Regions from separate parts of the Halomonas sp. AOP22-C1-8 genome, predicted to be linked through region 1. Evidence: predicted binding sites of a transcription regulator. Region 1 holds the regulator's gene; each other region holds the start of a gene.
What was found. The regulator LexA, encoded in region 1, represses DNA repair genes until DNA is damaged. The targets are predictions, from matches to a motif close to TACTGTNTANNTANACAGTA.
Positions count from the first base shown of each region.

Region 1 (9,677 bases):
GTCGTGAGGCCGTCGCCTCGGGGCGGATTTTAATGCAGCCAGAAACGCTGAAGCTGCTAAGTGATGGCGAGTTACCCAAGGGCGATGTCATTGCAACGGCCCGTATTGCCGGTATTCAGGCCGCGAAGCGTACCCATGAATTAATCCCTTTATGTCATTTGTTGGCGCTTTCCAAAGTCTCCATTGAATTTGATATCGACCCTGCGCAGGGCTGTGTCCACGTGACGGCACTGTGTCGATTAAATGGGCGTACGGGTGTTGAGATGGAGGCGCTTACCGCAGTGTCGGTCGCGTGTTTAACGCTCTACGATATGTGTAAAGCCGTCGATAAGGATATGTGTATCGAAGCTGTTCAGCTTGAAAGCAAACGCGGCGGCGTACGTGGCGATTATCAGCGCAGTGCTCGCCCGCAAGCCCCCATTGTGACGGGAGAAGGGACGGCAGGCGAAGTGACATTAGGCGAACGCTGCGCCTCGCCCTGTGTTCGGGTGAAGTTTTTAGCCGAGCTGCGTGAACGTGTCGGTGTGAGTGATACGGTGCTTGACTTGGACCAGGTGCCGAGCCGTGATATTGCGGGTTTGAAGGCTGCGCTGAGCCAGCGTGATACGCGATTTAGCGTGCTCACCGACCAACGGACGCTGTGTGCGATTAACCAGGTGATGGCCAACGATAGCGCACGGATTACTGACGAGGATGAAGTCGCCTTTTTTCCACCCGTGACAGGGGGCTAAACGATGAATATCCAGGTTCGAGTCCAGTCAGCGCCTTTTTCATTAGGCGATGGCTATGCGTCGACGCTCGCCCAGCGAACCGATATTGGCGCGGTTGTCAGTTTTACAGGGTTGGTTCGGGACTTTAACGAGTCGCCTGATGTCACCGGGCTTACCCTGGAACATTACCCCGGCATGACAGAGCGTATGCTGGAGCAGATAGGCGAACAGGCGTGGCAGCGTTGGGCGCTTCAAGCGGTTTATATTGTTCATCGGGTGGGCTACCTGGCGCCGGGGGATCCCATCGTTAGGGTGCTGGTGGCGAGCGCTCACCGGCGCGAAGCATTTGAAGCGTGTGACTTTATTATGGATTTTTTAAAAACCCAAGCGCCGTTCTGGAAAAAGGAGCATTCCACCAAGGGTGAGTATTGGGTGAAAGAGCGCGCTACCGATTGGCAAGATGCCGAGCGCTGGTCATAAGGCTATTACAGTGCCTGCCTGCCTGCCTGCCTGCCTGCCTGCCTGCCTGCCTGGCGAGTGCGTTGCGTTCTACAGGATTCGGTTACGCCTCGTTGCGTTTATAGAGGCGCTTCTGCGGCCATTATTTGTAAGTGGACCTCAGGCATGTGCTGCATGTGGTCCGCCAACCAATGAATCAAGCGTGGCTGTAGCGCAAGGCGCAAATCAGCCAGCGTATCCGCTTTAATCTCCTCCAACTGATTGTCCAGCCATTCGCTAAAGCTATCTTCGTCGAGCGGGCTGGCGCTGCTGCTATCCAGCATCAAGCGACCGATTCGCCACCATCCGGTATCGCTGGCCGCGACAGGCAGGGCGAGAAATAAACTGCCTCGGCGCGTCGTGGTTTTGGTGGCCTCCAGGCCCGGATGCGGTACAACGCTATTTTGATTAACGATACAGGGCGGTTGAGGGTGGCGGGCTTCGCAGCGCAGCCCCAAGTGGTCCATAACGATCATGTCGCCATTAACGGGTGCTAAAGGTGCGCTGATGCCCAAGGAGTCTGCAATCGCTTGGTGGGCCTGCTGGTGGCGCGCTTCGCCGTGCACGGGGATCAAATATTTGGGCCTGATCCACTGGTAGAATGTGATGAGTTCTTCTTGCGCAGGGTGGCCTGTGGCGTGCAGCTCTGGATGATTAACCTCATCAAAGATCGTGACCCCAAGTTGGACCAAGCGTTTTTTGAGCTGCTCAATAGGGCGCTCATTGCCGGGGATAGCTTTGGCAGAGAAAATGACGTTATCGCCAGGCTCAAGGTCAATAAACGGATGGCGCTCTTGGGCGAGTCGTTGCAGTGCTGCACGAGGCTCACCTTGGCTACCTGTGGCGATAATCACCACTTCATCGGGGGGCAAATAGCCCAAATCCTGGGGGGGGACAAGCGCTGCGAAGTCATCCATGTAGCCAAGCCCGCGTGCAATGCTCACCATGCGCTCCATGGATCGCCCCATCAAACTGACCCGGCGGCCGCATTGATGAGCCGCCCGGCCTATGGCCAGTACGCGTGCCAGATTGCTTGCAAAACAGGAGACCACGACGCGGCCTTTGCACTCCTTCAGGCTTTTAGCCAGCGCTTTAGCCACATCGCCTTCACTGCTGGAGTGGCCAGGCAGAGGGGCATTGGTTGAATCACCTACTACTAAATCAATCGGGGCAAGCGCTCGAAAGTGCGCCGCGTTAATGGGCGTGCCAATCAGCGGCTCTGGGTCCAGCTTCCAATCCCCTGTGTGCATTATGCGGTAATCGCCCATCACGATGACCAGTGCGCAGCTTTCAGGGATCGAATGAGTAACCGGCAAATAGCGTACCGAAAAGGGCGCCGTTTCCATTGCTTCGCCCGGCTCGATGATCTTAATCGCGGCGCTACTTAGCTGGTGTTCAGCGAATTTCGCGCGTAAGAGGCCTGCCGCGAGAGGGGTGGCATAGATAGGGCAGTTCCACTTGGGCCATAACCAGGCAACCGCGCCAATGTGATCTTCATGTCCATGCGTTATAAATAACGCTTGGGGCGTTATGTTCAGTGCCTCGGCGGTGCCCAGGTTAGGTACCTGAAGGGGCGAGTTAGGCAAATCCTGGCGAATCATCATGCCGCAGTCGACCGCGATCCAGTGATCGTCGTATCCATACAGCGTTAGATTCATGCCGATTTCACCACACCCACCCAGCGGCAGTAGGCGCAGAGGTGGGCGGCGGCGAGGACGAAGTTGAACGCGTGGTGGATGCATCGGTTATGAAAAGCCTAAAAAGTAATGCCTTAACTATACGGGAAGGCAGGGGCGGCTAACAATGACCCCCGACATTAGATAACGGTGCTTCGTTAATAGGGTTCCGGTACACTAGGCAGCCGTTATTTACGGCGTCGCTATTTAGTCGCTGTTTGCGGCGCCGTTGCACTATGCCAATAGACGATGCCAATAGTGGTTTGTCATTTGTATTTCGTAGGTCGTCAAGAGTACTTCACATGTCTCATTATTACCGTTTAGTCGTTTCCTGCCCCGATCAGGTGGGTATTGTTGCCCGTGTGTCTGGATTTATTGCTCAACAAGGCGGCTCTATCACCGAGGCCAGTCAGCATTCTGACTTGCAAACGGGCCGCTTTTTTATGCGTTATGAGATATTGGCCGATTCGCTTGGCATGTCCGTTGAAACATTACGCAGCGCCTTTGAGCCAATTGCTCAAGAGTTTTCCATGCAGTGGGCGCTAATGGATACTCAAAAGCGTCGGCGCGTCATCCTCATGGTCTCCCGTGAGTCTCACTGCCTGGTGGATTTACTTTACCGTTGGCAGGCAGGTGAGCTGGATTGTGATATCGCCGGTGTGATTTCTAATCACGAAGATATGCGCTCAATCGCTGAGTGGTACGGTATTCCTTATCACCATGTGCCGGTGGACCCGAATAATAAGGAAGAGTCGTTTACTCAGGTGCAGGAGCTTATTGATAACGCGCGAGCGGACTGTATTGTATTGGCGCGCTATATGCAGATTCTGCCCCCGTCGTTGTGTGAGCGTTACGCTGGGCAGGTGATTAATATTCACCACAGCTTCTTGCCTTCATTTGCCGGTGCCAAGCCTTACCATCAGGCTTATGAACGCGGCGTAAAACTAATTGGCGCGACGTGCCACTACGTGACGGAGGAGTTGGATGCCGGGCCGATTATTGAGCAGGACATTCATCGTGTGAGCCATTGCCATACGCCAACTGACCTGGTTCGCTTTGGGCGCGATGTAGAAAAAGCCGTATTGGCGCGAGGCCTGCGCTGGCATCTGGAGGACCGCGTTTTGATCCACGGCAATAAGACCGTTGTCTTTAGCTAAGCGTTTTAAAAACTGTTTAAGCTGAACCAGTAACAAAACAAGGGGGTGGCCATGAAAATGGCCACCCCCTTGATGCTTTTAAAAACCGATTTTACGCAAACGGCTTATTAGCCTAACGCTTGGCCATTACCGCCACGGATGACGCCTACACCTACGCCTTCAATATCCAGGGATTGGGTTCGCAGGTCGATTTCAATCGGTGCAAAATCAGCGTTTTCCGCAATCAGCATGACCTGATGCCCTTGGCGTTGAAAGCGTTTTACGGTGACTTCATCTTCCAGCCGCGCAACGACGATTTGCCCATCACGTACACGATCAGTGCGGTGCACCGCCAGTAAATCGCCTTCCAGGATGCCCACATCCTTCATGGATAAACCGCGTACCCTCAGGAGGTAGTCGGCTTTAGGGGTGAAATATTCCGCGGGTAGCGGGCAGTAACGGTCAATATGCTCCGCTGCAAGGATCGGGTTGCCAGCGGCCACTTCACCAATAACCGGCAAGCCCATTGGCGGAAGCTCATTGCTGTTGGCTGCAACGGTGGCGGGTAATTCGCTAACGTCCTGAGCTTCCTGGTTGGGGAGGCGAATCCCCCGCGACGTATTGCGAATAATCCGGATAACGCCTTTACGCTCAAGAGCACGTAAATGCTCTTCAGCGGCATTGGGGGATTTAAAGCCCAAGGCCTTGGCAATTTCGGCGCGGGTGGGAGGGTAGCCGAATTCACCCATAGTTTTTACTATAAAATCAAAAACATGTTGCTGACGTGCTGTGAGTGGCCGCGACATACCAAACTCCATAAACAATAAAAGACAGTCGGTATCTGTCTGCTTGATCAGTATGTGTTTAAGTATACAGTATGTTGCTCTATCCAGTACATGGTTAAAAAAGCAGCTTGTTAAAACACTGTTTGTGAGCGGTAAGACGTTTGAATTAACGCTAATGCGCAGGGTAGCCAAATAAAAAAAACGGTGAATAAGGGTGATTGAGCCTGATTAAGATATGACTTACTATTCTGGCATGTTTTAAACACTCGTTTCTCCGGAGGCCATAATGGCACAATCTGACACGGTGTCACGCATTCTGGATACCGCTGAGGTGCTGTTTGCAGAGCGTGGCTTTGCTGAAACGTCACTGCGTAACATTACCAGTAAAGCACGGGTAAACCTGGCGGCTGTTAATTATCATTTTGGTTCCAAGAAAGCCCTTATCCAAGCCGTATTCTCACGCTATCTAGACCCGTTTACTCAGCGTTTTCATGGTGCGCTCGATGAGCTTGAAGCCCACTATGCCGATCGCGCCATCCCCCTGGAAGAGCTACTTGAAACAATGGCCACCACGGTGCTGGCAGTGCCTGCTGAACGGGATAGTTTGAAAGTCTTCATGCGCTTATTGGGATTAGCCTATAGCCAAGCGCAGGGGCATTTACGGCGCCATATTCAAGAGCAATATGGGGATGTGTTTACCCGCTTTACCGGGCTTGTGCGTAAGGCGACCCCTGATTTACCCGATGCCGAGCGTTTTTGGCGGCTGCACTTTATGTTGGGTACGGTCATTTTCACCTTGTCGGGGCTGGATGCGCTACGTGATATCGCCTCCAAGGATTATCAGGAGCAGGTGACTGTGCGTGATTTAGTGCGACGCTTGCGCCCTGTGGTCGTTGCCGCCATGAATGCTCCACTGCCGCAAGAGGTTGAAGGAGCGCAGCATGCGAACGCCCCTGTTAGCTGAGTTGCCACCTAAAAAAGACGGCTGGATCGAAATTGATACCGGCGCACAAATCCTGCGCTGGTGGCAGGGTCAAACACCAGACTTTGAGTGCGCTATCTCTACTGGACGCGCTGGCGTTGGCCAGCAAGAAGGAAGTGGCCAAACGCCGCATGGCTGGCACTATGTTCGCGCGGCAATTGGCCATGAACAGCCGGTCAATGCGGTATTTAGAGGCAGGCGTTTTACCGGTGAAATTTTCTCAAGTGACTTGGCCGACGCTCATCCGACACGTGACTGGATTTTGACGCGTATTTTATGGCTGTGTGGGTTAGAGCGAGGATTTAACCGTGCAGGCACGGTTGACTCTCAGCGCCGCTATATTTATGTACACGGAACGCCGCCCGATCAACCGATGGGCAAACCTGCTTCACATGGCTGTGTTCGTATGCGCAACGAGGACCTGCTTTATATCTTTGAGCGCGCCGTGCCTGGAACGCCTGTTTGGCTACATGGCAGCCATCTGTAATGGCCTTACGCAGAGGCTTTTTTGACTCTGTGCGTTGATCGTCTAAAATCATCGGCCCTTTTGTTGGATCCCTGCTAATGACTCAACCTATTGGCCCGGTCATGCTCGACCTGGAAGGGCCTGAATTATCCAATGCTGAAAAGCGCTTGCTGCTTGAACCTGCTGTCGGTGGCGTGATTTTGTTTGCCCGTAATGTGGAAGACGCCTACCAGGTGCGCAAGCTGTGTAGCGATATAAGGCGTATACGGGGCGATCTTTTATTGGCGGTTGACCAAGAGGGTGGCCGTGTACAGCGTATCAAAAAAGGGCTTACCCGCTTACCGGCCATGGCCCGGATTGGCGAGCGTTATGCTCAAGACCCTGAAGAAGGCCGCTCTCTCGCCATAGACGCAGGTTGGTTGCTTGGCATGGAAATGGCCGCCTGTGGGCTGGATTTAAGCTTTGCACCCGTGCTTGATGTGGATAGCGGAATTTCTAGCGTCATCGGCGACCGTAGTTTCAGTGGTGACCCTGAGCACGTTGCTCAATTAGGCGCCGCTTTTGTTGAGGGCTTGCATCAGGCGGGCATGACCGCTGTGGGTAAACACTTCCCTGGTCACGGCGGCGTAGCCGCGGATTCCCATGTCGCACTGCCCATTGATGAGCGTTCAATGGAGGCAATTAAACAGCGTGACCTTGTCCCCTTTGAACAGCTAGCCCCCCAGTTGGATGGCATCATGCCCGCGCATGTCATTTATCGAGCGTTTGATACACGCCCGGCGGGCTTTTCGCCCAGTTGGTTGGGTATGCTGCGTGAATCGCTGGGCTTTAAAGGCTGTATTTTTTCAGATGATTTAAGTATGGCAGGTGCTCACGAAGCGGGCTCGCCACGCGAGCGTGCCGCTGCTGCGCTCGCCGCTGGCTGCGATATGTTGCTGGTGTGTAACGACCGTGCCGCTGCGCTTGAGGTTGTTGAAGCCAGCCAAGGCATCGCCAATAAGCGCCCTGCGAAACTCCGCTATGGCCGTGCACGACCTGATTTGGATGCGCTGACCGCGCTGGGGCGTTGGCGACGTACGCATGCCAGGCTAGAAGCGCTGGCGGACTTCCCTAACCCCACCTGATTTTTCTTTTCGCAATATTGCTACATTTTTTGGGAGTTACCCCATGTCCAAATTGGATAAAGAAGCGCTTGAGTCATTGGACTCAATGCGCCAGCTAATGGAAACAGCAGACTGCCTGATCTCTCAGGAAGAAGTCGAGCGGGCGCTGGATCGCATGGCGGAGGCCATTACTGAAGACCTGGGGGACAAACTGCCGGTTTTTTATTGTGTGATGAACGGTGGCTTGATTACGACCGGGCATCTGCTGACCCGATTGGGGTTTCCGCTGGAAGTGGACTATTTGCATGCCACGCGTTATCGCAACGAGCTGCGCGGTGGCGAGCTTTTCTGGCGCGTATCCCCTGAAATTCCCATGGCCGGGCGCCACGTCGTCATTGTGGATGACATTTTGGATGAAGGGTCGACGCTCGCCGCAATTCTTGCTTACTGTAAAGAAGCTCAGGCAGCCAGCGTTACGACTGCCGTTCTGGTGGATAAGCAACATAACCGCAAAGCGGTGCCGGGCTTGAAAGCTGATTACTGCAGCCTGGAGGTCGCGGACCGCTATGTGTTCGGTTTTGGTATGGACTACAAAGGCTACTGGCGTAACGCCCCAGGTATCTTCGCCCCCAAAGGCATGTAATTTTTAGCGTTGTACATTTAGTGCTGGTTTAGCGGGGGGAGAAGCGCCTCGCTAAGCCTGTCTCGGCAATCATCCGTGTCGAAATTTCTTCTACTGAAAAGCGCGTCGCATCAATAAACGGAATATGCATAATCCGGTAAAGCGCTTCAGCCTGTTCGACTTCCTGCAGACACTGATCCATTGAGCTATAGCGGCTGTTCGGCCGACGCTCATTGCGTATGGCGGATAACCTGCGAGCATCAATAGTTAACCCAAACAACTTGCGCTGGTGCGGTGCTAACACCTTGGGCAGCTTGAGCGTGCCGTCTTCGTCAAGGTCGTCCTCGGTAAGCGGATAGTTGGCCGCTCGAATGCCAAACTGAAGCGCTAAATAAAGCGATGTGGGTGTTTTGCCACAGCGCGATACGCCCACTAAAATAATATCGGCTTTGTCGTATTGATGCGTACGGGCGCCATCGTCGTTATCGAGTGCGAAGTGTACCGAATGAATCCGGTCCATATAGACATCGTCACTGCCAATCGAGTGAGTTCTTCCCACGCTGTAAGAAGAGTGGGTGCCTAATTCCTGCTCCAAGGGTTTCAAAAAGGTAGAAAAGATATCCACCTTGAAGCCCGGCGCTTGGCGAATTACATCGCGTATCTGCTGGTCAACGATGGTATCGATAATGATCGGTTGTTGCTCATCTCGAGCGGCAGTGGATTCAATAACCCGGGCAAGCGCTTCCGCTTTATCAAGCGTATCGATATAAGGCTTGGTCAGCATGTTGATCTCAATATCGCTGAATTGAGCCAACAGGCTGCGACCCAGGCTCTCGGCCGTAATACCGGTACCATCGGAAATAAAGAAAGCTGTCCGCTTCATAATCACGCCCGTCAATTAAATAATAGATACGCTATTGTGTGCCGAGTGTTCGCTAAGCACAACGCCCCAGGCGACTACATAAACTGCCCGTATACGCCTTATGTTGTAAAAATCCTCCACTCCCTTCGCTATTAGACCAATGGCGAATAGGGTGGCACGGTGATAGGGTGACACGATCAATGATTGGCGATCTAAAAGATTGCATCAACGTCTTAAAGCGAGGGGGTTGCGTGGAAGAGTACATTCTGTGGTTCGATCAGTTAGGTATGGCCGACGTCGAACGCGTGGGTGGTAAAAACGCCTCGCTGGGCGAGATGATTTCCAATCTGTCGGGTGCCGGGGTAACCGTACCGGGTGGATTTGCCACTACGGCTCACGCATATCGTGAATTTCTCTCTCATGAAGGGCTTAACGAGCGCATTAACAGCACGCTATCGCGCCTGGACGTTGATGATGTTAAAGCACTGGCGGAAGCGGGTACTAATATTCGCCAATGGGTTATTGATACGCCGCTGCCGCCCGCTTTTGAAAGTGCGCTGCGTCAGGCCTATGAGCAACTGCAGGAGCAGCACCCTCAGCTGAAAGTAGCGGTGCGCAGCTCGGCAACCGCGGAAGACCTGCCGGATGCCTCTTTTGCGGGCCAGCAGGAAACTTTCCTGAATATCGAAGGTTTCGATAACATCAAACGCGCTGTACACGAGGTGTTTGCCTCGCTGTTTAATGATCGCGCAATTTCCTACCGTGTTCACCGTGGCTACGCCCACGAAAACGTCGCGCTGTCAGCGGGTGTCCAAAAAATGGTGCGCTCTGAGACGG
Region 1 covers NZ_JBQSYD010000030.1:10,183-19,859, forward strand. Annotated here, with positions in the region: gene moaC (cyclic pyranopterin monophosphate synthase MoaC) at 1-731, shown strand, start outside; gene moaE (molybdopterin synthase catalytic subunit MoaE) at 735-1,190, shown strand; gene ACT3TY_RS14765 (ribonuclease J) at 1,289-2,866, opposite strand; gene purU (formyltetrahydrofolate deformylase) at 3,187-4,041, shown strand; gene lexA (transcriptional repressor LexA) at 4,149-4,826, opposite strand; gene ACT3TY_RS14780 (TetR/AcrR family transcriptional regulator) at 5,092-5,769, shown strand; gene ACT3TY_RS14785 (L,D-transpeptidase) at 5,747-6,274, shown strand; gene nagZ (beta-N-acetylhexosaminidase) at 6,352-7,377, shown strand; gene ACT3TY_RS14795 (hypoxanthine-guanine phosphoribosyltransferase) at 7,421-7,999, shown strand; gene ppsR (posphoenolpyruvate synthetase regulatory kinase/phosphorylase PpsR) at 8,028-8,861, opposite strand; gene ppsA (phosphoenolpyruvate synthase) at 9,092-9,677, shown strand, end outside.

Region 2 (9,677 bases), on a different contig from region 1:
TAAAGGTGTAAGCCATTGAGCGACCATCCAGATAGCCCTTTAGCTGCATGGTTTGCTCAAGCCCTTGCACCACGGCTTCGTTCAGGAAAACGCCGATATCGCCGGGGTCACGAAAATCCTGCAGCGTGGCCATGTAGGTGACCGACTTCACCTTTCGCCCCTTGCGGGTACTTGTTAGATAAGCAACGGTCGAAGCCGTCAGGGTGCCGCCCACGCAGTAGCTCACCAGGTTGACCGACTTCTCACCACAGGCATCCTCAATGGCGCTAATCGCACTGATCGGCCCCATTTGCATGTAATCGGCCCAGGTAATGTCGCGCTGTTCGGGGCCAGGATTGCGCCATGAAATTAAAAATACGGTGTGGCCCTGGTCCACCATCCACTTGACCATGGAATTATCCTGGCGCAGATCAAGGATGTAATACTTGTTGATCCAGGGCGGCACGATTAACAGCGGCGTTTTAAAGGTCTTCTCAGTGGTGGGCGTGTACTGAATCAGTTGAATTAACTCGTTTTCATACACGACTGCCCCAGGGGTAACCGCGATGTTTTCCCCGATACCAAACGCATTGCGCTCGGTCATACACACATTGATGCCTTCCGCTGAGTTGGCAAGGTCTTCACGCAGCCGAGATAGCCCTTCTACCAGATTTTGCCCACGGGTTTGCAGCGTTCGCCGCATCACCTCAGGGTTAGTAGAAACGAAATTGGTGGGCGACATGGCATTGACGAGCTGACGGGCATAAAACCCCAGATTTCGTTTCTGGAGGTCATCCATACCTTCAAGGCTTTCGATCAGTTCTTCTACTACCTGCGAAAACAGCAGGTACTGCTGCATGATCGCCGCATAGTGCGGGTCTTGCGTCCAGGCATCGTCTTTAAAGCGCCGGTCGCTTTTGGAGGGGGTGATCAGCGGTGTGACCTGCTCACCAGACAAAGCACGCATGCTTTGCTGCCATAGCAGCCACTGATCTTGCAGCAGGCGCGCTTGGGTTTGCCACAGCAAGGTTGGGTTATTCATTAATGCCTGCGCACCCGCCTCGAAGCTTTTGCGCATATCGCTATAGACCGAGTCGGCCGCCTCGCTTGGGGCCATGCGTGCCAGCAGATCCTGCATAAGCCCCTGGTACTGCTCAGCGGCCTCTTTCAGTTGCGTATTCCATGCCTCAATGTCTTCTTGAGACACTCCCTGCTGAAACATGTCGTGCAATGGTCGTTTCCACCCCTGCATACTGAATCCCCTTATAACAATACGGCGCCTAGAGGCGCCGTGAGTTAGCCGACTTCTTATTTTTTCCGTGAAGACTGGCTCGAGGCGGATCCAGAAGCACCAGGCTGTTGGCCTTTTGCGGCGGCAGTCGCCTGCTCGGTCATTTGCTGCCCGGCATCACTGAAGAGTTTTTCCATTTCCGTTTTGAACTGCAGGCTCATCTCACCCATGGCACGGGCGTCTTCCTGCATTTGCTGGGAAAGCTCGTTCATGATTTCAGCCTGCTGGGTGCCGAAGTCACGCAGGCTTTCTGCATCTTGAATGCTGGTGGCACTGCGGATGCGCTCGGTGCCCATTTGGCTATAGCGCTTCATGGCTTCCAGTTGATACTGGGTCATTTTTTCCATGTTGTTGAGCATCAGCGAGTTAATTTTGCGCATGGGCTCAAACATTTGGCGGGTCTGGGCGTTAAAAGCGTCCATCATATCGTCTTGCATAGTGTCTAATCCTCTTCCGTTTCAGAGTGTGGGCGCTTTCGCGCCCCCCTACGAAGTGATTTGCTGCACTGCAAAAAGAGTAATCCTTGACCGGGTGCTTTGCAATAACACTGTTTTCAATAACACTGTTTTCAAGAGCCCTGGATGACGGCGCTCATTAACTGGCCGTTATGCACCTCGCCACATTACTCGGTTTTTCCCTTGCCACGCGAACGCGAGGACGCCGTTGCTTTGGCATTAGGCGCTCTCTCGCTGCTCGACGCATCATTGTCCGCCGCTTGATCATCAGGGGCGGCACTGCTGGCATTGCCTGCCTGGCGCAACATATCCAACATCATCTGCTGGTAAGCTCCAAAGTTGGCCAACCCTTGAGAAAGCCCCTGCTGCATCATGGGCTGCTGCAAAAAGGGGCGCATCAAACTCATGGGGTCATACCCTTCTGCACCCGACTCCATTTGCCGCTGAATATTTTCCAGCAGGCTTTGCTGGAATGCCTCTACATCAGGAAGCCCCAATGCTTGACGAAATTCATCCGGGGTCAGATCAAACTCAACGTTAATCTTCATGGGTTACTCCTCAGCCATCTTCCTTGAGTGTAGCAGCGTTACGCCAAGCCGTACGCCGCTTTAATGCTGCGCTAAACGGGGTGTATCAACGCTAACCTCACCGTTTTGCCCACGCTGGCGCAGCCAGTGGTCAAGCAATGTAATCGCCATCATGGCTTCGGCAATCGGCGTGGCGCGAATCCCCACGCAAGGGTCGTGGCGACCTTTGGTAATCACCTCGACCGGCTGGCCGTTAACATCAATGGAACGCCCAGGCGTCGTAATGCTGGAGGTCGGCTTAAGCGCCAGCCTGGCCACAATCGGTTGCCCACTGGAAATACCGCCCAATATGCCACCGGCATGATTGGACAAGAAGCCTTCCGGCGTCATCTCGTCGCGGTGTTCGCTACCGCGCTGGGCAACGGATTCAAAACCCGCACCAATCTCAATACCTTTTACCGCATTAATACTCATCAAACCGTGCGCCAGCTCAGCATCCAGGCGATCAAACACCGGCTCACCCAGCCCGACCGGAACGCCCTCAGCGACCACGGTAATCTCGGCACCGACGGAATCCTGGTCACGGCGCAGCTGATCCATATACGCTTCAAGCTCGGCTACTTTGGCGGGATCGGGGCAGAAAAACGCATTCTGCTCGACGGCCTCCCACTGCTTAAACTCAATCTTGATGGGGCCCAGCTGGCTCATATAGCCACGAATTTGTACGCCTTGGGCGGCCAAGTACTTCTTGGCGATAGCACCCGCGGCTACCCGCATGGCCGTTTCGCGGGCGCTTGAGCGGCCGCCGCCCCGATAGTCACGGTGGCCATATTTATGGTGGTACGTGTAGTCCGCATGGGCGGGGCGGAACTGGTCCTTGATTTTCGAGTAGTCCTTGGAGCGCTGGTCGGTATTCTCGATCAGTAGGCCAATGGAGGTGCCAGTGGTTTTTCCCTCAAACACGCCCGATAAAATCCTCACCTGATCAGGCTCTTTGCGCTGCGTGGTGTGGCGAGAACTACCTGGGCGACGACGGTCCAGGTCGCGCTGTAAATCCTCTTCACACAGCGCAAGCCCCGGCGGGCAACCATCTACAATGGCGCCCAGCGCAATGCCATGGCTCTCTCCAAAGGTGGTAACGGTAAACAGCTTGCCAAAACTATTGCCAGACATGGGCGTTCATTCCTTACGCAAAAGACGCCGCATGGGCGTCGAGTTCATCGGCGCTCAAAGCAAATACGCCTTGGCCGCCGCGCTCGAAGTCAAGCCACAGGAAAGGTACGTCGGGAAACGCAGCCTCCACGTGGCGGTCAGAATTGCCCACTTCGACAATCAGCCAACCTGTATCGCTCAAATGGCTGCGCGCCTCGCGCAAAATACGCCGCACAATATCCAGGCCATCTTTACCGGCACCCAGTGCCAGCGCGGGCTCATGGCGGAACTCAGCGGGCATGGTAGCCAAATCACGCGCATCGACGTAGGGCGGGTTGGAAACAATCAGGTCAAAGCGCTGGCCTTCCAGCCCGTCAAATACATCCGAGGCGACCGCCCGTATCCGGTCACCCACGTCATGGCGGGTAATATTTTCCCGGGCAACGGCCAGCGCATCCTGGCTAATATCGGCAAGCGTCACTTCGCAGGTAGGCAAATAAAGGCCGGTTGCAATCCCTATACAACCAGAGCCGGTGCATAAATCCAGCACGCTCTCCGGCGGCTCTTCCGGGAACCAGGCCGAAAAACCGTCTTCGATCAGCTCGGCAATCGGCGAACGCGGAATCAGCACTCGCTCATCAACATTGAAGGGGTGGCCTGCAAAAAAGGCCTCGCCCAGCAGGTACGGCAATGGCTGGCGGCTGGCTACCCGCTTCCGGGTCAGGGCGATAATACGCTGGCGCTCAACAGGCAAAAGCCGTGCTTCCAAAACGGCGGGGTCGACGTTCCAGGGCAGATGAAGTGCCCCCAGGCAGAGCGCAACGGCTTCATCCCAGGCAGACTCGGTGCCGTGACCATAGTGCAGCCCGGCCAGATAGAACTCGCTGGATACCCAGCGCAGATAGTCGCGTAGTGTAAAAAGATCGCTCACCAACGCCGTATCCGGCAACGAAAGGGTTGAGTGAGAGGTCTCAGCATTGAGGTGCGTGGTCACAGCGACTCCTGATAAACGAAAACCATCCATGCAGCCACATGCGGCTACACTCATTGATAAAGAAAAGATTGTACCTTTGACGCCGCCCGGTTCACAGCGCCGCTCAGCTCGCTATACTGTCGGCACTTTATATGCTTTCTTGTTTTACTCTTTCTGCCTTTTCACACTTTGAGCTTGATATGACGCGACGCCACCTGCCCAACGATGACGATATCAGCGCTTTTCGCCAGGCGCTGAAAGCAGCAGGCGTACGCCGTATTGCACATAATCAAGCCGACCCCGGCAAGCCCAAGCGCAATGATGAAGCCCAACAGGCACGGCGTAATGCGGCGGTTCAAAACAGCACAGTACAAGCCAGCGGCCGCACATCGGATGGCCGGGTCGAGGCCGTGCGCCCGTCTGAGTACCTTGAGTTTAGCGTGCCCGATTTACCCTGGCGTACCTTCAGCCAGTTAAAGCGTGGCCAAACCGAGTGGCAGGCGGGGCTTGACCTGCACGGCTACACGCTTGAAGAAGCCCGCGCGGAGCTTGAAAGCTTCTTGCGCGATGCATCAAGCCAAGGGCTGCGCTGCGTGCTGGTGGTTCACGGCAAGGCGTGGGGCACCACTTCAGATTTTCCGGTGCTTAAGAGTCACACCAATACCTGGTTACGCGAATGGCCGGGGGTGCTGGCCTTTTGCTCGGCCATTGATATTGATGGCGGCACCGGAGCAGTCTATATATTGCTGCGTAAGCGCGGGGCGTAACGCCGCTCAGCCGCTCTCTTCACTGCTCTGCTTGCGCTTTTCCAGCGGCTCGCTGCCTCACTCTGTCGCATCCGAGGCAATGCTGGGCATGCGCCGCTCCAGCGCCTCATCGGCCAAGTGCCGCCCCAGGCGGATCAAGTCTTTAGCGCGATGAAACTCATACGTGCTGCATACCGTCTTGGGAATCTCGATCAATATATCGGGCGGATAACCGGCAATTTTGTATTTTGCCAGGGCCGCTTGGGTAATATCAAACGACTCTAAAATCATATCGAGCTTGCTCCACTCGCGCTTGCCTCGCGTCTCAACACTCTCTTCAGCGCCAGCTTCCACGCCGCTGTCCACTTCACTGCTGCCAAGCCCCTCCCATAAACGCAGGGTGGCTTGGCGCACGTCGCTCATCCAGCCGCCAATTTTTTCATCACGGTCACGCTCTTGCGCCGTTCGGCTGTCATTTTCCTCGTGCTCACGGGGCAGGAGTTCTTCCAACGACACCGGCTGCGGGCTATGTGCCGTTACGTTAATCGCAATTACCAGATCTGCTTCGTGGGCAGAAATAACCGGCATGATAGGCAGCGGATTAAGAAGCCCGCCATCAACCAGCACCTGGTCACCAACATTGACCGGCGTAATGACGCCTGGAATGGCGATAGAGGCACGAATGGCGCGCAGTAACGGGCCATTTTGAAACCACACTTCGCGCTGGCGAACCAGGTCAGTCGCCACCGTTGTCACCGGAATAGGCAAATCCTCAATGAGCACATCGCCTACCAACGCTTCCAACTTACTCATCACCTTATTGGCACGCATGGCACCCATCGGGCTCCAGGTCACATCCACCAGCTTTAGCACATCCAGATAATCGAGATTACAGACCCACTCCCGATACTCGGGCAGTTTGCCAGAAGCGTAGATGCCACCAATCAGGGCGCCCATGGAGCATCCCGCCACTGAAATAATCTCAAAGCCTCGTGCCTCCAGGGCTTCAATGACACCGATATGGGCATAACCGCGCGCCCCGCCACTGCCCAACACCAAAGCCACTTTTTTCCCGCTACCCGCGTGCGTCAGTTGATTCATTGGCTATTCCTATTGCTCTTGAGCCGACCGTATAACCGTTTTACACGGCTGCCTCCCAGTGGGCGGCGGCGAGTTCAGCCACAGCGGCAACCGCTTTAGATTCTAAATGCAGATGATGCCCGCCAGGCAACACATGGCGGGTCAGATCGTTAACCGCCAAGCGCGCCTGCTCGGCCCAGGCACGCTTTCCTAAAATACCCTGCTCGCCTTCAATCAGTAGTACTGGCGCCTGAATACACGCTAACAGAGCCAGCACCTGCTCAGGGGTAAAGCGCACCAGAGAGGGTTTTAGCAGTCGACTATCCGTACGCATTTGTAGATAGCCATCGGCAGTTGCTTGCGTATTACGCTCAACCAACGGCATCGCCGTTACGCTATCCAGCGTGGTGACGCCACCGGCTACCCGCGCGGCAACCGCACTTTCGATATCAGCATAGCGTGGTGGGCGGGAAAGCGGGCGACGATGGGCAATAAGCCCTTTGCGCAACTGGCTGGCAGTTTCTTCCGCAGGCGTATTCAACGCCCCCAGCCCGTCAATCAAGGTTAACCGGGCAATACGCTCTGGCATGGCGGCGGCCAGTAGGCAGGCAACCGCTGCGCCCATGGAGTGGGCCAGTAAAGAAGCCTGTTCAATACCCAGCGCGTCCAGCGCATCAAGCACGTCGTGGCAGTAATCCCACAACGCATAGTCGCTTCCGAAAGCGGCGTGCTGGGAGTGCCCATGGCCACGAAAATCAATGGCTACCACGCGGATATCCAGCGCATCTGCCAAAAGCGGTGCCAAGCGGCTAAAGCTTGCCGCGTTATCCAGCCAGCCGTGTAGCGCCAGCCAGACAGGTGCATCCACGCGGCCCCAGCCCAGTGCGGCCAAGCGCCCTTGCGCAAGCACCAGCGGTTGCGCGGAGTGTCGAGACGCGGGTTGGAGGGTCGGTTCACACATACGTTGTTTTCCTGATGAAGCGGCCATCTCGTTGGCAAATAACGCGACGCCTTTAATGTTCCTGAAGTAAGCGTTCAGGCAATGTCTGGATGACGGTATCAGTAACAAACGTTACCATGCCAGGCGCAATTCTTCCGTCGCTTTTACCCAACCCTTGCTAATGGTGCTGCCATGAAACCACGCCGCGATACACGCGCCCGTAACCTTGTTTTTTTTATTGCTGTTGTTAGTGCCATCGTCGTGGGGTTGTGGCTAGCGCGCTAGGCTTGCCTAATCGCCGTTCAACGCTTGCAATTTAAACCTCACGAATAAATACTGTATATACATACACATTACATTCAGTGAGGATGCCGACGATGTCGTTGCCTCCATCGACGCTCGTGCCCACCTTGCCGTTAACTTCTCAGCCGTTGCCTTTTTCATCGTTACAAGGCCGTGCGGGCTTTAGCGGCTTTCCATCACCAGCGCAGGATTACGAACCGCGTACGCTCGACCTCAACACGCGGTTAATTAAAAACCCTACCCAGACGTTCTACCTTTCCGCCGCTGGTGACAGTATGGAAGGTTGGGGGATTTTTGATGGCGACCTGCTGGTCGTTGACCGCAGCATTAAGCCTCGGCTAGGGCACATTCTGGTTGCCATGTTTGAAGAGGAAGTGCTGATTAAGCGCTACGCCCTCTACCAAAATACGCCGCATCTCTGCTCCGCGCATCCTCACTACCCGCCGCTTCCTTTGGAAGGCACCGAGTGCCAGCTATGGGGAGTAGTGCGTGCCGTCATTCATGAGTATGTCCGATGATTGGCCTGGTCGATGCCAACAACTTTTACGTCAGTTGTGAGCGTGTGTTTGATCCTGCGCTGGAAGGCAAACCGGTTGGCGTTATGTCGAACAACGACGGCTGTATCATCGCCCGCTCTGCCGAGATGAAAGCCATGGACATCCCCATGGGCATGCCATCGTTTAAGCTCGAAAGCCTGCGTAAGCATGGTGACATTTACCTCAAGTCATCCAACTATGAGCTGTATGGCGATATGTCGGCCAGGCTGTGCCAGCTACTGCGCGATACCTGCCCAGCCGTGTCACCGTACTCCATTGATGAAATGTTTATTTACTTGGAGGCGTTCAGCAATCAGCAGTGCCAAACCCTGGGCGAATGGCTGCGTCGGCGGATTCGGCGTCATTTAGGCCTGCCGGTATGCGTCGGGCTGGCCCCTACGCATACGCTGGCGAAGCTTGCCAACCACTTGGCCAAGCAGGCGACTCACTATCAAGGCGTGTGCCTGCTAACGGGAAAAGATGCGGCAACGACCGCCCTGCTTAAACAAACGCCGGTGGGCAGCGTATGGGGCGTTGGGCGCCGGATTGCTGAGCGGTTAGCGATCAGTAATATTAATACCGCTTGGGACTTGCGTGAGGCTGACCTTCGGCTACTGCGCAAACATTTTTCGGTAGTGCTGGCCCGCACGGCGCTGGAGCTGCGCGGTACACCCTGCCTGCAGATGAATACGCTGGATCAACCGCGCCACCGCATTATGACGTCGCGCTCATTCGGCCAATCAACCGGTAGTAAAACAGAAGTACATAACGCGTTACGCCAACATGCCCAGCGCAGCGCCGAAAAACTCCGTCAGCAGCGCAGCCTCACGCGAGCCGTGATGATTTTTCTAAACACCAACCGCCACCGCCGAGACCAACCCCAGTATTCTCCCCACGCCATGGTGCCCCTGCCCTCACCCAGCGACGATACGCGCACAATTCTTGAGGCCGTTCACCAAGGGGTTGAACAGGTTTACCGGCCAGGCTACCGGTTTATGAAGGCAGGTGTGATGCTATTGGACCTGGTTGATGCCGAGCAGCACCAGCTCTCGTTGCTACATCAACCGCCGCGGAACCGATACCCTTACTTAATGGCCACCCTGGATAATATCAATCAGCGCATGGGGCAAGGCACCATCAGCTTTGGCATGACGGATGCCGATGCCGCCTGGCAGCTGCGCAGCGCTCATTGTTCAAACCGCTACACCACACGCTGGGACGAGTTGATGCAGGCAGGCACTCACCCTGGCGCTATCAAGCAATCTGCTTTACGTAAGTAACCACTGCTATCTCAATTACGATCTCAACTCCTGTCTCAGCTCCTGTCTCAACTACGATCTCAGGAAGAGACTCAAATCACCTGCCAAACGCCGCTGGATGAGCCGTCACTCATTGCTCAGCAGCAGCGTTGGCTGGGGAGAATCCGTTAGCGTGTCGTTAACGCCTGACGCAGGCGAGGACTCAACCACTCGCCCAACGCCATCATGATCAGCAGGATAGCCAACAACCACGGCCAATGAACTGAAAAGGTAACGGTAAACAGCCCTAATGCATCAGCGAAAATAACCAAAATACCCAGCGGGCTGACATAACGCACCATGGCAAGCCATAGCGTATAGGGCAGAGGCGAGAGCCCTAGCTCGTCGCGGAACGTTTCACTCTTCAGGACAAAGCCTGCCAGTATGACGGTGCCTA
Region 2 covers NZ_JBQSYD010000005.1:18,955-28,631, reverse strand. Annotated here, with positions in the region: gene phaC (class I poly(R)-hydroxyalkanoic acid synthase) at 1-1,231, opposite strand, end outside; gene ACT3TY_RS04090 (phasin family protein) at 1,288-1,707, opposite strand; gene ACT3TY_RS04085 (hypothetical protein) at 1,893-2,273, opposite strand; gene aroC (chorismate synthase) at 2,334-3,425, opposite strand; gene prmB (50S ribosomal protein L3 N(5)-glutamine methyltransferase) at 3,439-4,398, opposite strand; gene ACT3TY_RS04070 (Smr/MutS family protein) at 4,578-5,144, shown strand; gene ACT3TY_RS04065 (patatin-like phospholipase family protein) at 5,202-6,224, opposite strand; gene ACT3TY_RS04060 (alpha/beta fold hydrolase) at 6,265-7,164, opposite strand; gene ACT3TY_RS04055 (LexA family protein) at 7,521-7,964, shown strand; gene ACT3TY_RS04050 (Y-family DNA polymerase) at 7,961-9,262, shown strand; gene ACT3TY_RS04045 (sodium-dependent transporter) at 9,409-9,677, opposite strand, start outside.
Region 2: a site for LexA is predicted at 7,478-7,497, ahead of ACT3TY_RS04055 (LexA family protein). Genes of this name have one in related genera too.

Region 3 (9,677 bases), on a different contig from region 1:
ACACATTGCGCACCGGGGATCGTGTCGAAGTCTATCGCCCGCTTGAGATCGACCCTAAAGCTGCCCGCCTGGAACGTGCCAAACGCCAAGCAAGCGGCCAGTAACGTTGTTACTCAGCGCGCAATACGGGCTGAGGCGCGGGTGCTGTCTCCGGTGTTTGCGTGCTTACATTCTCCTGGGGAAGCGCATTCAGCGGGTCAGCGCCTTCAACGGCAGGCCCCAAGCTGGTGTCGGTGCTTAGCGGAAGATCGGTGGAAAAATCGCCCTGCTGCTGAACATTGGCTAAGCGGCCCATCGGGTCAAAGGTAAGTGTGACGCGTCGCTGTACAACGCCACCGTACGCTTCGTCCAATCGATAGACGTAATCCCACTGGTTTGAATCAAACGGGGCTTCCAACAAAGGGCGGCCCATAACGTAGGTGACCTGCTCCTGCGTCATGCCCGGCTGAAGCTGGCTAACCATTTCTTCGGTTACCAGGTTGCCTTGAGGGATGTCACGTTTGTAAACACCGACGTAACTACAGCCACTTACAACAGTAAGGGCAACGGAAAGCGTAATGATGCGAGTCAATTTTTGCATTTGGACCTGTTCTTCACTATCGTGGTTTCGGTCGATCATACCCGACCTAACCTGTTACTGCGAAGAGCAACCATGGCCGATCAGAACCATGAACTGCGCAAAGCCGGGCTGAAAGTGACCCTGCCGCGCGTCAAGATCCTTCAGATTCTCGAAAATGCTTCGGGTCAACACCACCTTAGCGCAGAAGAAGTGTATAAAACACTGATTGATGCGGGCGAGGATGTTGGCTTGGCAACCGTTTACCGCGTGCTGACGCAATTTGAATCAGCAGGTTTGGTAATTCGTCATAATTTTGACGGTGGCCACGCAGTCTTTGAGATGACGCAAGAAGACCATCACGACCATATGGTGTGTTTAGAAAGTGGTGAAATCATCGAGTTTCTTGATGACATCATTGAACGGCGCCAGCAAGAAATTGCAGAAGAGCACGGCTACGAGCTTGTCGATCACGCTCTGGTACTTTACGTACGCCCTCGCGGGTCGGACGTAACGCGCCAGGTTAACGTGCCGATCAATAAAAAATAGGGTTTCCCGCAAAACCTGTTTTGGCCGTGATGCAAACCCTCATGCCGCTCCTTGTTACTACAGGGAGCAGCATGGGGGTATTTTGCGTGGTAGCCGTTAATTAAACCGTGATTTGAGAAAGCTCTTAATGAGGCGGGCGCTGGCTGGCATGCAGCATTTCCTGGGCATGAGCCAGTGTTTGGTCAGAGAGCGTGACTCCGCCTAGCATGCGCGCAAGCTCGCTGATGCGGCCTCGCTCGTCCAGCAAGGCCATATAGGTACGCGTAGTATCCCGCTTGGCACGCTTTTCAATATGCAGGTGCTGATGCGCCTGCGCGGCCACCTGGGGCAGGTGCGTCACGGTCATTACCTGGCCGTTCTCACCTAGCTTGCGCAGTAACTGGCCGACAATTTCCGCCGTGGCACCTGAAATACCCACATCCACCTCGTCAAACACCAGGCTTGGAATCGTCGAGTGCGAGGCGGCCACCACCTGAATCGCCAAGCTGATACGTGAAAGCTCACCCCCAGAGGCAACTTTGGCGAGCGGGCGAGCAGGCTGGCCTGGGTTGGCGCTGATCAAAAACTGTACGCTATCCAGCCCTTCAGGCGTAGGCGTTTCACGCGAAGCAACGGCCACTTCAAAGCGGGCCTTACCCATGGCCAAAAAGGCCAGCTGCTGCTGAACTTCTTTACCCAGCCGCAGGGCAGCTTTTTGACGGGTATCGCTGATTTTCTTGGCTTCGCTGCGGTAGCGCTCACGATACTCAGCGACTTGCCCACTCAGCGCTTCAAGGTCCTCATCGCTGGCTTCCAACTGAGCCACTTCACGTTGAAGGGTGCTATGCAGGGCGTAAATTTCTTCAGGGGCGACGTGATGCTTGCGCGCAATGCGGTGTATATCCGTCAAGCGCTCCTCCACCCACATCAGGCGCTCTGGGTCGAGCTCGGTGCTGCTGGCAAAGCGCTGCAACTCGCTTGAGGCCTCTTCCACCTGAATGCGCGCATCGCTGAGCATGGCGAGCGTATTGGCAAGTGTGCCCTTATCGCTGCCCGGTAGGGCGCTTAAGTGTGCATAAGCTTGATTAAGAAGCGACAGCGCGCCGCCGTCATCGCTGGCGCAGCAGTCGGCAGCCAACTGGGTTTCACGCAGCGTCTCTTCGGCATGCGCAAGGGTCAATTGCTCCTCTTCAAGCGTCTGTAGTTCGCCTTCGCCCAGGCCCAGCTGGTCCAGCTCTTCAACCTGGTAGCGTAGCAGTTGGCGCTTGGCTTCTACTTCACTGCCTTCTTCACTGAGCTTTTTAAGCCGTCGTCGCGCATTGCGCCATTCGTGGAAGGTTTCTGCCAGTTGCTGGCGAGCCTCCCGTAGCCCGGCATAATCATCCAGCAGGGCCAGGTGCACCTCTTCACGCATTAACGCTTGATGAGCATGCTGGCCATGAATTTGAATGAGCTGCTCGCCAAGCGATTTTAAGTCCGAAATGGTCGCTGGCTGGCCGTTAATCCACGCTTTTGAACGTCCACTGGCGGTCACTACACGGCGCAGTAGGCATTCGTCGGTGGGGAGTTCGCGGACCGTTAGCCACTCGGCGGCGGCGGGCAGGTGTTGAATGTCGAAACGCGCTGATAGGTCGGTGCGCTCGCAGCCGTGGCGTACGCTGCCAGCATCGGCACGCTCACCAAGGCACAGGCCCAGCGCGCCTAGAAGAATGGATTTGCCTGCACCTGTTTCCCCCGTGATGGCCGTCATGCCGTGGGTTAGGTCAAGCTCAAGGCGGTCGACAATCGCGTAATCTTGAATCGCTAGCTGAGTAAGCATGATGCCTCCTGAGGCGGTGCGACACAGAAGCTGGATACTTATCCAATAAATGTTGTTTTATACAGTAGTCGATAACTGACTTCAATGCTCCTCTTGAGATGGCTTTTATGGCCCCCATATAGCCTCTATACGTGTTTAGGGCTGTTTTAAAACTGATTTATTGATTATTTTTATGAGCAGTGTTGGGCAGACAAAGCCCGAACCCCTTTTGAGGAGCATGGCATGGCAAAAGAACCGCAAACTCCATTAGATGACGAACTCGCTCGCCAAGAGCGGGAAGCCGATATGAGGGACCAGGAGTCTGAAGAGCGCTTGATTGATGGGGAGCTGGAAGGCCTGATTAACGACGAAGCGCCGCTTGAAGGCAGCTTCGCCGACCCCGAGGCCGACGTACTAGCCGCTCAGGTAAATGAGCTGGAGCAAAACCTGGCAGAAGCCAAGGACCAGGCGTTGCGCGCCGCCGCTGAAGCTCAGAATGTTCGCCGCCGTGCCGAGCAGGAAGCGGACAAGGCACGTAAGTTTGCCTTGGAAAAATTTGTAAAAGAGCTGCTGCCTGTGGTGGATAGTCTGGAAAAAGCGCTTGAATCCATGCAGGACGGCGCCTCTGAGGCGCACCGCGAGGGCGTTTCCATGACGCTCAATATGCAGTTGGGGGTGCTCAATAAATTTGGTGTTGAAAGCATTGAGCCCCAAGGCGAGCCCTTTGACCCCCAAGTGCACGAAGCCATGGCGATGGTGCCGAACCCCGAGCTTGAACCCAATACCGTAATGGAAGTGATGCAGAAAGGTTACCTGCTCAATGGGCGTTTGGTTCGCCCAGCGATGGTTGTGGTCAGTCAGAAGGCAAATTAAGCCGATTAGTGACGCAAAGTGTAAAAAAACCCTTGAAAAGTCACTGGCGGCCCCCAGATAAAGGCCAACCACGCGGGAAATCCCGCACACGTTTTAAGTATTGATACAACTGAATTCGAGGTTTTTGCTATGGGACGCATTATTGGTATTGACCTGGGTACTACCAACTCTTGTGTGGCAGTACTTGATGGCGACAGTGCTAAAGTTATCGAAAATGCTGAAGGTGGCCGTACCACGCCTTCGATCATCGCTTACACCGATGACGGCGAAACCCTGGTAGGCCAGGCCGCCAAGCGCCAAGCCGTTACCAACCCGGAAAACACGCTTTACGCCATCAAGCGTCTGATCGGCCGTCGCTTTAAAGACGACGTTGTTCAAAAAGACATCAAGATGGTGCCCTACAAGATCGCTGAAGCTGACAACGGCGATGCGTGGGTAGAAGTAAAAGGTAAAAAAATGGCGCCGCCGCAAGTAAGTGCGGAAGTGCTGAAGAAAATGAAGAAAACCGCCGAAGATTACCTCGGCGAAGCGGTAACGGAAGCGGTCATCACCGTACCGGCTTACTTCAACGACAGCCAGCGTCAGGCCACTAAGGATGCAGGCCGCATCGCGGGGCTGGACGTTAAGCGTATTATCAACGAGCCGACCGCAGCAGCACTCGCCTACGGTATGGACAAGTCACGCGGTGACAAAACCATCGCCGTTTATGACTTGGGTGGCGGTACGTTCGATATCTCGATCATCGAAATTGCCGACGTTGAAGGCGAAACCCAGTTTGAAGTACTCGCCACCAACGGCGACACCTTCCTGGGCGGCGAAGATTTCGACTTGGCGCTGATCAACTACCTGGTTGACCAGTTCAAGTCTGACAGCGGTATTGATCTGTCGGGTGACAACCTGGCCATGCAGCGTCTGAAAGAAGCCGCTGAAAAAGCCAAAATTGAACTTTCAAGCGCCCAGCAGACCGACGTTAACCTGCCCTATATCACGGCTGACAACACTGGCCCGAAACACCTTAACGTTAAGGTGACTCGTGCCAAGCTGGAATCGCTGGTAGAAGAGCTGGTTCAGCGTTCACTTGAGCCCTGCAAAATGGCGCTGAAAGATGCGGGTCTGTCTGCGTCTGAAATCGACGAAGTGATCCTGGTCGGTGGCCAGACACGTATGCCGATGGTGCAGCAGAAAGCCGCTGATTTCTTCGGTAAAGAAGCGCGTAAAGACGTTAACCCTGACGAAGCGGTTGCCGTAGGTGCAGCGATTCAAGGTGGCGTTCTGGGCGGCGACGTAAAAGACGTACTGCTGCTGGACGTTACCCCGCTGACTCTGGGCATCGAAACGATGGGTGGCGTGATGACGCCGTTGATCGACAAGAACACCACCATCCCGACGAAGAAGACGCAAACCTTCTCCACGGCGGATGACAACCAGACGGCCGTGACCATTCACGTCGTTCAGGGTGAGCGTAAGCAAGTGACGCAGAACAAGTCGCTCGGTCGTTTCGACTTGTCTGATATTCCGCCTGCGCCGCGCGGTGTTCCGCAGATCGAAGTGGCGTTTGACCTGGATGCCAACGGTATTCTGAACGTTTCTGCCAAAGACAAAGCGACCGGTAAAGAGCAGTCGATTGTCATTAAAGCGTCCAGCGGCCTGACGGATGAAGAGATCGATCAAATGGTGCGCGATGCTGAAGCCCACGCTGACGAAGATAAAAAATTCGAAGCGTTGGTACGGCTGCGTAACCAGGCCGACGGCATGATCCACGCAACGCGCAAAACCGTGCAAGAAGCGGGCGACAAAGCGACGGATGATGAGAAACAGGCCATCGAAACCGCCATCAGCGAGCTGGAAGAAGCCGTCAAGACTGACGACACGGACAACATCCAGAAGAAACTGGATGCACTGACCGAAGCGTCTGGTCAGTTGGCGCAGAAGATGTACGCCGAACAGGCGGAAGCTGCTCAGCAGGCGGATGAAGGTGCTGAGGATGCCAGCACCAAGCAGGAAGATGACGTGGTTGACGCCGAGTACGAAGAAGTCAACGACGACAAAAAACAGTCGTAACATCCTCTTTCTACCAAGGAAGAAGGTAACGCGGGAGGAGACTCCCGCGTTGCTGTTTCCGCGGTCAAGACGCCTAATCAAGAGCATAGTTAACCAGGAGGCGTAGGGCCCATGTCCAAACGCGATTATTACGAAGTCCTGGGTGTCGATAAAGGGGCCGATCAGAAAGAGATCAAAAAGGCCTACCGCCGCCTGGCGCAAAAATTCCACCCTGATCGAAACCCGGACGATGATACTGCCTCGGAAAAATTCCGCGAAGTGTCAGAAGCTTACGAAGTGCTTAGCGATGGCGAAAAACGTGCGGCGTACGACCAGTTTGGTCATGCCGGTGTTGATGGCCAGGGCGGTGGCTTTGGCGGCGGCGGTTTCGGTGGTGGTGGCGCGGGTGACTTTAGCGACATCTTCGGCGATGTGTTTGGTGATATTTTCGGTGGCGCGGGCGGCGGCCGCCGTCGTGGTCCTAATGCGCCCGCACGTGGCTCCGACCTTCGCTACAACCTGGAGTTGGACCTTGAGAGTGCGGTAGCCGGTACCACTGTCGACATCCGTGTGCCACGCCACATTGAGTGTGACCGCTGTGATGGCGACGGCGCTGAGCCAGGCTCTTCCAAGGAAACCTGCCCCACGTGTCATGGCCACGGCCAAGTGCGTATGCAGCAGGGCTTTTTCGCAGTACAGCAAACCTGCCCGACCTGTCACGGTAGCGGCCAGCACATCAAAGTGCCGTGCCACAAATGTAACGGCGAAGGCCGTGTGCGTGAAACGCGTACGCTCTCTGTGAAGATTCCGCCGGGTGTTGATACCGGTGATCGCATTCGTCTGAACGGCGAAGGCGAAAGCGGCGTTAATGGTGGCCCAGCGGGCGACCTTTACGTTCAGGTTTCTATCAAAGCGCACCATATCTTCCAGCGCGATGGTAAAAACCTGCACTGCGACGTACCGATCAACTTCGTCGATGCAGCGCTGGGTGGCGAGCTTGAAGTACCCACGCTGGATGGCCGTGTGAAGCTGAAGATTCCGCCGGAGACGCAAACCGGCAAACTCTTCCGTCTGCGCGGCAAAGGTGTCAAACCAGTACGCGGTGGTGCGCCGGGCGACCTGCTCTGCAAAGTCGTTATCGAAACCCCGGTCAACCTGGGTGAAGAGCAGCGCGATTTGCTGCGTAAATTCCAGGAAAGTCTGGAAGGCAGCAATAGCCACTCACCCAAGAAAACTGGCTTCTTCGACAGCGTGAAGAAGTTCTTTGAAGAGATGAAGCCCTGATTTTGGTGTGACTGCCCTAACGTAATTGTACAATGTTAGGTTCCGCAGACCCTCGGCCCAGGCCGGGGGTTTTTGACGTTTAAGGAACATAAAGCGTAATGGATAGCTTGCAGGACAAGCCCACGTTGGGCATTTGGCTCAGAATCCTTTCCGGTCTGCTGTTTACCGGCATGCTGGTATGTATTAAAGCGGTGAGTGATGAAGTGCCGGTGGGGCAGTCGGTGTTTTTCCGCTCGTTGTTTGCGCTGTTGCCGATTATGGTTTTTCTGATGATTCGTCGGGAATTCCCGGGAGGGCTGGCGACGCGTCGTCCGTTGGGCCATGCGTTGCGTTCAGGGTTGGGGGCGGCGGCAATGTTTGCCTCGTTTGCGGCGGTCGCTTTGCTGCCCGTTGCCGAGGCAACGCTGTTGGCTCAGCTGACGCCGGTGTTTATGGCGGTGGGCGGGGTGCTGTTACTGGGTGAGCGGTTTTCGTATTATCGCGCGGGGGCCATTTTGCTGGCGCTTGCCGGTATGGCGGTGCTGGTGCTGCCTGGCCTTAATGCTAGTTCTGAAAGTGGCCTGATGACCGGCTATACGTTGGGCGCGCTAAGCGCACTTTTAACGGCGGGGGCGCTGCTTACCGTTAGGCGCATTTCACGTACTGAAACGGCGGCTTCTATCGCCTTTTACTTTATTTTGGTGTCTGCGCTTGCGGGGCTGGCCACGCTACCTTTGGGGTGGGCGGCGCTGGATACAAAGGCCCTTTGGCTGTTGGTGCTCTCGGGGCTGTTTGGTGGCGCGGCGCATATTGCCATGACGCTGGCGCTTCGCTATGCCGAGGCATCGCGGCTTGCACCGTTTGAGTACATTGCGCTGATTTGGCCAGTAGCGGCCGACTGGGTGTTGTTCGGTATTCCGGTATCGAGTAATTTCTTGCTGGCGCTTCCCTTGATGCTCAGTGGGGTGGCGCTCGCCGCCCTGGAAGGGCGGCGGTTTAGACAGCTTCTTCGACGATAAGCTGGGGGCGGCCTTTCGAGCATGGCTCGATACGTGCCGCCACCTTGTACACCTGGCGCAAAAGCTCAGGAGTAATGACCTCTTCTGTGGGGCCGCATGCGATCAGGCGACCGTTTTCAAGCACCATGGAAGCATCGGTAAAGCGCAGCGCATGGCCCAAATCGTGGAGCGCTACCAGAATCAGCATCTGGCGTTCATCTGCCAAGCGGCGTAAGACCGTTAGCAGGTTGATCTGGCGGTTAAGGTCCAGCGCCGAAGTAGGTTCATCCAGCATCAGAATCTCGGGCTCTTGTACCAGTGCCTGCGCCGCGCTGACCAACTGGCGTTGGCCGCCGCTTAAATCGCCAATGTCACGCTCGCCAAGTGCCGTAATATTAAGCTCTTCAAGTGCCCGGTCCACCTGGGCCAGATCCTCTGGCTGCACTTTCAGGCTGCGCCCTTGCATGCGTGCGAGCAGCACCGACTCATAAACCGTCAACACCGCTTTGGCGCCCGTGTCCTGAGGCATATAGGCCACTGGGCGCTCGGCGCTCGTATGGCGTATAGCGACGTCACCTTCGCCTTTCAGCAGGCCTAGAATACGCCTGAAAAGCGTCGATTTCCCGGCGGCGTTAGGGCCCAGCAGGGCGACGACTTGACCGCCTTGAAAGCAGGGCGTCGTGATATCTTCCAGAATTGAGCGGCGCCCGTAGCGGGCCGAAACGCGGGTTAGCTGTAGGGTTACCATGAAGCCTTCTTGTGGTTGAGCACCAGAAACAGGAAGAAGGGAATGCCCACCAGCGATGTGATAATACCGATGGGAATAATCGTGCCTGGAATAATAATCTTGGAGATCACCGAGCCCACCGAAAGAATCAGTGCACCGCAAAGTGCTGAACCCGGCAGGAAGAAGCGTTGGTCTTCACCGAGCAGGATGCGCGCAATATGCGGCCCCACCAGGCCGATAAAACCGATAGTGCCCACAAACGCCACGGCCACTGCGGCAAGCAGCGATACCAGCACCAGTACTTCCAAACGCAGCGCACGCGGGTTAACGCCCATGCTTTCGGCCTTGGCATCGCCCAGGCGCATGGCGGTAAGCGCCCAGCCGTGACGGGCAAGCAGCGGCATAACGGCGGCAAGAATGCCCAGCGCAATCCAGAACTTGGGCCATGTCGCTTTGGTTAAGCTGCCCATGGTCCAGAACACCACTGCCGAGACGGCTTCCTGGCTTGCAAAAAACTGGATCAGCGCCATTAGTGAGTTGAAGATAAACACCATGGCAATGCCGAGCAGTACGATGGTTTCCACCGTAACGCCGCGTTTAAGGCTCAGCGCGTGGATGAGAAATGCGGTGAACATGGCCATGATAAAGGCGTTGAGCGGCACCACGAACTCAATGGCGGCGGGTACAATCGCCACGCCGAAGGCTAGCCCAAGGGCGGCGCCAAAGCTCGCTCCGGCGGAAATGCCCAGCGTAAAGGGGCTGGCCAGCGGGTTGCTCAGGATGGTCTGCATCTGTGCGCCCGCTACCGAAAGGCTGGCGCCCACCACCAGGGCCATTAGCGCCACCGGCATGCGGATTTCCCAGAGAATGACACGTGCCTGCTGGCTGACGCTT
Region 3 covers NZ_JBQSYD010000023.1:6,878-16,554, forward strand. Annotated here, with positions in the region: gene ACT3TY_RS12830 (RnfH family protein) at 1-104, shown strand, start outside; gene ACT3TY_RS12835 (outer membrane protein assembly factor BamE) at 110-580, opposite strand; gene fur (ferric iron uptake transcriptional regulator) at 653-1,105, shown strand; gene recN (DNA repair protein RecN) at 1,230-2,903, opposite strand; gene grpE (nucleotide exchange factor GrpE) at 3,126-3,755, shown strand; gene dnaK (molecular chaperone DnaK) at 3,885-5,816, shown strand; gene dnaJ (molecular chaperone DnaJ) at 5,928-7,079, shown strand; gene ACT3TY_RS12865 (DMT family transporter) at 7,178-8,077, shown strand; gene ACT3TY_RS12870 (ABC transporter ATP-binding protein) at 8,055-8,804, opposite strand; gene ACT3TY_RS12875 (FecCD family ABC transporter permease) at 8,798-9,677, opposite strand, start outside.
Region 3: a site for LexA is predicted at 2,951-2,970, ahead of recN (DNA repair protein RecN). Genes of this name have one in related genera too.